One region of the Providencia sp. PROV004 genome, then DNA from elsewhere that is predicted to be linked to it. Evidence: predicted binding sites of a transcription regulator. Region 1 holds the regulator's gene; the other holds the start of a gene.
What was found. Region 1 encodes PhoB, which activates phosphate uptake and scavenging genes when phosphate is short. Its sites were predicted from a motif close to CTGTCATAAAACTGNCNNAT; they were not measured.
Positions count from the first base shown of each region.

Region 2: a site for PhoB is predicted at 2,306-2,325, ahead of acuI (acrylyl-CoA reductase (NADPH)). Genes of this name have one in related genera too.

Region 1 is NZ_CP042859.1:805,253-809,445, forward strand. Features, by position in the region: gene FVA69_RS03480 (AAA family ATPase) at 1-472, opposite strand, end outside; gene sbcD (exonuclease subunit SbcD) at 474-1,688, opposite strand; gene phoB (phosphate regulon transcriptional regulator PhoB) at 1,939-2,628, shown strand; gene phoR (phosphate regulon sensor histidine kinase PhoR) at 2,652-3,962, shown strand.
Region 2 is NZ_CP042859.1:3,783,801-3,787,993, forward strand. Features, by position in the region: gene mreC (rod shape-determining protein MreC) at 1-779, opposite strand, end outside; gene FVA69_RS17385 (rod shape-determining protein) at 865-1,908, opposite strand; gene acuI (acrylyl-CoA reductase (NADPH)) at 2,514-3,497, shown strand; gene aroQ (type II 3-dehydroquinate dehydratase) at 3,730-4,193, shown strand, end outside.

The DNA of each region.
Region 1 (4,193 bases):
AGTCCCCTTGGGAGAGTAAAATGGATTTAGTAAAACGCTCATAATCAAGCCCTGTTATTTGCGCCACTAATTCTTTTATCTCTGTGATTTTTACGGTCAATATTTTACCATCAGCAACCGTTGCAAGCTCTGCTTTAGGCTGTTGTAAATTGCCATCAGGTTTCCCTCCAGCCCGTCGTTGGCTCCAAAAGGCTCGATAAGCTTTACCTTTGACCTCAAACTCTACCTCCGCGAGGCATTCCCCTGTATGGCGAGTCATCAGTTCATTTTGTGCATTAGAAATGGTTTTTAAACGCGGTGTTCGGTGATAAAGCGCGAGGCAAATCGCATCTAATAAGGTCGTTTTTCCTGCACCGGTGGCACCCGTAATGGCAAACAGGCCATTGCTAGCAAATGGCTCTTCAGTGAAATCAATTTTCCATTCACCTCTAAGAGAGTTAATATTTTTTAAACGTAAACTTAAAATTTTCATATTAACTTTCCTTGCTCAGTTGCAATGCGTCATAAGATTGTTGAAATAGCTGGAATAGACGCTGTTCACGCTCAGGATCTTCTAAAGACTCTTGAGCAAGGCGGCGTAAAAAAACGTCTTCTACGGTGAGTTCACTCAATGTTTCATTGGCCAAGGTTTGGCTTTGTCCCTGTATTTGCTTGCGTGCACGGCGTAGTATTACGACTTCGACTGGGAGGTCTTGTGTCAAAGCTTCAATACGTTGTTGGATATCAGCGAGGTAATCTTGTGAAGCAACTTCAATATCAAGCCAAACCGGTTTATCACCTTGGTAATCTTTCCATATCTCTAATTGCTGTTCTATTTGGTTTAAGGAGCCTTTAATACTTTGTAATGGCTGAATAGTCGGGATTTCCAGTGGTGTGATTTGAGTCAATTCACTTCCGCTGAATTCAACAAGGCAGACACTTTTTTGTTGTGTTGTTTCGTCAAAGCTCAATGCAATAGGTGAACCGCAGTAGCGAATATTTTCTTGTCCTCCAATCACTTGGGACCGGTGAATATGGCCAAGGGCGATATAGTCAGCAGGCGGAAAAGCCCCTGAAGGAAACGCATCTAACGTACCAATATAAATATCTCGTACAGAGTCAGTTAAGGCTGCGCCGACAACAGTTAAATGGCCTGTTGCAATAATTGGAATATCCAGCCCCAAAGCGGTTCGCTGTTCTAGCGCGAGTTGGTAGCTGGCTTGGTAATGATCATGAATAGCTGTTTGCAGCGAGCGTTGTTTCTCTTCAATATTTTGTCCTGCAATACTTAGTTGAATATCTCGAGGGCGTAAAAAAGGAATGGCACAGACTAAACCAATAGGTTGAGCCTGTTTATTGACTAAGGTAACAACATGGGGCTCACTTCCCGACGTAATGACTTGTGTATTTAAGTAACGAAGTAGAGCACTTGATTCATTGAGTACAGAAACTGAGTCGTGATTACCGCTTAAAATGACTAATTGGCAGCCTGTTTTTTGTAAATCAACAATAAATTTGTTGTACAGTTCACGTGCATAGCTAGGCGGAGAGCCTGTATCGAAGATATCACCAGCAACGATGACTGCATCAACGTGATGTAATTCCACTTGTTCAACGAGCCAATTCAAGAAATGTTGGTGCTCAGGCGCACGGCTTTTGGTAAAAAAATACTGACCAAGGTGCCAGTCTGAAGTATGAATAATGCGCATGAGCTATCAATTCCTATCAACAATAATGTGCACGAGCGTTCGATAACTAAGTATACCTGATCCAGATAACTCGTTGAGGGATGTTTGCGGCTTTATTACCATGTTGCGGAAATATTTCACTTAAATGACATTTAACCGCTAAAATAAAGATTAATATGAGTTTTGCTCATTGATATTCATAATTCTGTCATAAAAGTGACGCATAATACTTTCACATTTTAAATGTCTTCTTAATTTTACAGGAACAATCATGGCAAGACGCATTCTAGTTGTTGAAGATGAAGCGCCCATCCGAGAAATGGTTTGTTTTGTATTAGAACAGAATGGTTTTCAGCCTATTGAAGCTGATGATTATGACAGTGCGATTGCACAACTCGTTGACCCTCTACCCGATCTCGTACTACTGGATTGGATGATCCCAGGGGGCTCCGGTATCCAAGTAATTAAGCATATGAAGCGTGATAGCGCAACACGTGACGTTCCTGTCATGATGTTAACCGCACGAGGAGAAGAAGAAGACCGCGTAAAAGGTTTGGAAGTTGGCGCGGATGACTATCTGATTAAGCCGTTTTCACCAAAGGAATTAATCGCTCGGGTAAAGGCAATTTTACGTCGTATTTCACCAATGGCGACGGAAGATATTATTGAAATGAATGGGTTAACGTTAGACCCTACTTCTCATCGTGTGACCAGCAATGAAATCCCTATCGATATGGGGCCAACTGAATATAAATTACTGCATTTCTTCATGACTCACCCTGAACGCGTATATAGTAGAGAACAGCTACTAAATTATGTATGGGGAGCCAATGTGTATGTGGAAGATAGAACCGTTGATGTCCATATTAGGCGGTTAAGAAAGGCACTAGAGACGGAAGGTCATGATAAAATGGTACAAACTGTACGCGGTACAGGTTATCGTTTTTCTATCCGTTACTAAAAACCACAAAGGGAGAGGCATGCGTGCTTGAACGTTTATCGATTAAGCAGCTGATTTGGGGGCTGTTTTTATTTATCTTACCCGCCCTTATCTTATCGGTTTTTATTGGCCACCTAGCGTGGCTATTAGTGATATCGCTACTTGCTGCACTGACATGGCATGGGTATAACCTACTTAAACTTTCTTACTGGTTGTGGCTCGATAAAAGCATGTTACCACCCGAGGGGAAAGGAGGGTGGGAACCGATATTTTATGGCATCTACCAGATGCAACAACGTAATCGTAAACGCCGTCGTGAGCTAGGCCAGTTAATTAAACGGTTTCGTAGTGGTGCAGAATCACTACCTGATGCGGTGGTTATGATGACAACAGAAGGGAATATCTTCTGGTGTAATCGTCATGCGCAGGCTTTACTCGGTTTCCGTTGGCCTGAAGATAATGGCCAACATATTTTTAATTTATTACGTTACCCAGATTTTAGCCGATACTTCACCATTAAGCGTTATGACCAAGCGCTGACTATCGAGCTCAATAGTGGTGAAATTGTTGAATTTCGTATCTTGCCGTATACCGAAGGGCAGTTATTGATGGTAGCTCGAGATGTGACAGAAAAACGCCGTTTGGAAAAGGCCCGTAGGGACTTCTTTGCGAATGTAAGCCATGAATTACGAACTCCTCTTACTGTCATTCAAGGCTACCTTGAGGTCATGGATGACCAAGAAAATGTCACTGCGGCCAATAAAAAAGCACTGCATGTCATGCAAGAGCAAACTCATCGTATGGATAACTTGGTTAAACAGCTTTTGCAGTTATCACGTATAGAAATTGCTCCTCAAATTAACCTTGATGAGCAAGTGAATATCCCTGTCATTCTCAAAATGATTGAGCAAGAAGCGTTAAGTTTAAGCCAAGGGCGCCACCAGTTTGAATTTCATGTTGATGAAAAATTGCGTGTCCATGGTAATGAAGAACAATTACGAAGTGCAGTGGCGAATTTAGTCTATAACGCAATCAGCCATACGCCAGAAGGCACCAAAATTTGGGTTGAATGGCAAAGAAATGGTCAGGGTGCTCGTTTTAGTGTGAGAGATAACGGGCAAGGGATACCTACAGAGCATATTCCTCGTTTGACAGAACGGTTTTATCGGGTAGATAAAGCACGCTCCCGCCAAGGCGGTGGAGGTACCGGCCTTGGGTTGGCTATTGTTAAACATGCATTACAGCACCATAGCAGCCAATTGGTGGTAACAAGTCAATTAGGTAAAGGGAGTGAGTTTTCATTTACTTTACCGCCAGTATTTATTGTTGATGACAAAAAACTTAAAAATGGGTAAATAATTCCACTTTGTTAATATAATCAAAATATTAATAAAGTGGATTATTTCTATTTATCAATCCATACCTGTATTAAATTCAAAACATATATATTTAATGCTGATTATTGCTATCACATTAATTATATATTCTGTTAAATAATCAATTTTAATCACCAGAAAAAGACGAGTTGTTCATTTTTCGAGCAAAGCATATAACGAGTATTGGGATTTTACTGAAAGTAATCACTA
Region 2 (4,193 bases), 1.6 Mb from region 1:
AATTCGGCGCTCGGCTTCGCGCTAATGATGGTATACGCTCGTTGTGTGTCGTGTTTTACGGCAGAGACCACCCCTACTGGATAACCTTCAGGGAAACGCCCCCCTAGCCCTGACGTGACAAGGACGTCACCAACACGAATATCGGTATTTTCAGGTAACGGTTCTAATTGGATATCATCAGCACATCCAGAACCGGCTGCAATCACACGAACATCATTACGTAATACTTGCACAGGCAATGCATGGGTAGTGTCACAAATTAGCAGGACACGGCTATTAAAATTACTTACCCCAACCACTTGGCCAACAACACCTTTATCACTAATAACAGGCTGCCCTTCATAAACGCCTTCATTACTGCCTTTATCTATAACCACTTGGTCACGATATGGCGTATTCGCGCCTGAAATAACTTGCGTTACCATCATGTGTTCATCTTGGCGAAGTGGTGAGCCAAGTAACTCCCTTAAGCGTGCATTTTCCTGCTTAAGTTGCTCTAAAAGCAAGTTGTCCGCTTTTTTCAGTAATAGCTCTTGTCGTAAGGCTTTGTTTTCGAATTGCAGTTGTTCTCTTGAAGAGAAACTTTCCGAAATATTATCTAGAAATTGGCGTGGGCCATTCGCTAAAAAATAGAATGGGCTAACCGCCGTGTCTAAGTAGTTACGGACTTTATTGAAAGGCTCAAAACGATGGTCAATCACCACCAGTACAAGTGCAATGATTACCGCAAAAAATATGCGTAACTGTAGGGATGGACCTCGCCTAAAAATTGGCTTCATGTGTGGCTAAGTTTCGCTAATGTCAGAGGAACAAAAAATAGTCAAAACAGTTGGAGAACCTCCCCAACCGTTTCTAAAAGGCCATTTAGTCTTCGCTAAACAGGTCGCCACCGTGCATATCAATCATTTCTAACGCTTTACCGCCGCCACGCGCGACACAAGTTAGTGGATCTTCTGCAACAATAACCGGGATACCCGTTTCTTCCATCAATAAGCGATCTAAATTACGAAGAAGCGCGCCACCACCCGTTAAGACCATACCGCGTTCTGAGATATCTGAGGCTAGTTCAGGAGGACACTGTTCAAGTGCTAGCATTACCGCACTGACAATTCCTGTCAGGGGTTCTTGCAATGCTTCTAAAATTTCATTGGAATTCATTTTAAATCCGCGAGGCACACCTTCAGCAAGGTTACGACCGCGAACTTCAATCTCGTAAACTTCATCGGTTGGGAAAGCAGAACCAATTCCATGTTTGATGCGTTCTGCTGTCGCTTCACCTATCAGCGAGCCGTAATTACGACGTACATAGTTAATGATAGACTCATCGAAACGGTCACCACCAATACGTACCGAAGAAGAGTAAACAACGCCATTTAAAGAAATAACAGCGACTTCTGTCGTACCACCACCAATATCAACAACCATTGAGCCTGTAGCTTCTGATACAGGTAACCCAGCACCAATAGCTGCAGCCATCGGCTCTTCAATTAAGAAGACTTCACGCGCACCCGCACTTAGCGCGGACTCACGAATGGCTTTACGCTCAACTTGTGTTGCACCAACAGGCACACAAACAAGGACTCGCGGACTAGGGCGTAAAAAACTGTTACTATGAACTTGTTTGATGAAGTGCTGTAACATTTTTTCAGTCAAGAAAAAGTCAGCGATAACACCGTCTTTCATTGGCCTGATTGCCGAAATATTGCCTGGTGTACGTCCCAGCATCTGCTTCGCTTCACCACCGACTGCAGCAACGCTTTTTGGCGATCCAGAGCGGTCTTGACGAATAGCAACTACAGAGGGTTCATTTAATTTTACGCCTTGTCCTTTGACATAAATAAGGGTATTGGCCGTACCCAAGTCAATAGACAGGTCATTAGAAAACATGCCACGAAATTTTTTAAACATAACGAAAGAGTTATCCTGCAAGCTGGGGACGAATTTAAACCCGTCTACTCTACCAACCACTTGAAGCTGCCTCAAGGCGTTAATGAGCTGCTTCTATAAATATGGTTAATTCATCTATTTTTCACGTACCGTACTGTACATGCTTCTTATGTAAACGAAGCAGATAAAAACCCCAAAAATAGATATTAATTGTATTCTTTACCTACAGGATAAAATTATACAGAAAAACATCTACTCTTTGGTTGTTATATACTCCATCTTTTTCTTCCCAGTGTGACAAGTTATTGGGGCAACAAGTTCAAATATTATTTAGTTCTTTTTATTATTGCTACACACTGGCTATTTCCAATACAAATTGGGTGAATTCGCTGGGTGTTCGCTCTATTATCTACCAAAAACGCGGCAAATTTATGTCAATACGCAAAATGAATCCGTCGAGATGCGATATTTTGCATGATAAAAGCCTATTTATGCCAGAAAAAAATTATTTTTTACAAATTAATTACAATATTAATAGCTTAAACACTGTCACTACGTCAATGAATTACCCGCAAATTTTAGGCACTTTTAAAGTACATATTTAATCATTTTATTAGGAGTGAAAGATGAAAGCTCTCATCCTGCAACAATCGGAAGATAAAATTATCTCTGGCATTCAACCTCTAACGACAGAAATGCTCCCGGCCGGTGATATTATAGTCGATATTCATTGGTCCACACTCAATTATAAAGATGGGTTAGCCATTTGTGGAAAGGCGGGAGTTGTTCGCCAATATCCGATGGTACCTGGTATCGATTTTTCAGGCGTGATCCACCACAGTGAAGACCCACGCTTCCAAGTTGGCCAACATGTGCTACTGACTGGATGGGGGGTTGGTGAAACGCATTGGGGGGGTTTAGCGTCTCAAGCAAGGGTTCCGGCTAAATATTTAACGCCTCTTCCAGAGAATTTATCTTTAAAGCAAGCGATGGTTATTGGCACTGCTGGCTTTACCGCTATGCTTTGCGTAAACGCTTTAGAAGAAGCGGGTGTGACGCCAGATAAAGGCGAAGTCATCGTGAGTGGCGCTAGCGGTGGTGTTGGTAGTACTGCCGTGCAATTACTGTCTCTACTGGGTTATGAGGTTGTCGCGATTTCAGGTCGAGAAGAAAACAGCAGTTACCTGCAAAGTTTAGGTGCCAAGAGAGTATTACCTCGCAGTGATTTCACTCACCCTGCTAAGCCATTAGACAAACAGCTATGGGCAGGGGCGATTGATACTGTAGGCGGTGAATTACTCGCCAATCTTCTTGCACAAACGCACTATAATGGTACTGTTGCTGCCTGCGGTTTAGCCGGTGGCTTCGACTTACCAACTAGCGTCATGCCATTCATTTTACGTAATGTTCGCCTTCAAGGTGTGGATTCTGTTTACTACCCTGCTGCAAGTCGCGCTAAAGTATGGCAGCGCCTTGCAGATACTCTCCCCGCGGCTTTCTATGAGCAAGTCAGCAATGAGATTAAATTAGAAGATTGTGTCGAATATGCAAAAAAACTCTTAAAAAATGAAGTCACTGGGCGTACGCTAGTTAACCTACTAGCGGAGTAACGCATTTATTGCGGTACTCCCGCCTAAATAGGGATTACCGCACATTTTCAAAAATAAATTCGGGTAATTTCTCTGATAAGACCAGTATTTTGCTGCTATATGTCACGAAATAATTATAATGACGGACTTTGTCAGTAGAAAATCCATTTATTTTTATGATAAAAGATGACAAACGCTTAGCATCGCGTTATGTTGTCGGGCTATTGATAATATCGTCGGAGTTAGCAGCATAATGGCAGAAGATATTCACATTTTACTCTTGAATGGGCCAAACCTGAACCTGCTAGGTACACGGGAACCTGATAAATACGGCAACCAAACTCTTGCTGATATCGTATCCAAGCTCGAGGCAGAGGCAAACCCGCTAGGAGTAAAACTGAGTCATTTTCAGTCAAACGCAGAATTTGAACTCATCGATAAAATTCATGCTGCACGTCATGATGTTGATTTTATCCTCATCAATCCGGCTGCATTCACACATACCAGTGTTGCACTACGTGATGCATTACTCGCGGTGAGTATCCCGTTTATCGAGATCCACCTGTCTAATGTGCATGCTAGGGAATCATTTCGCCAACATTCTTATTTCTCCGATAAAGCTATCGGTGTAATTTGTGGTCTAGGTGCTGATGGTTATAGTTTTGCTTTACAGGCAGCGGTTAACCGTCTGCGCCTAATTAATTCAATCCAAATATA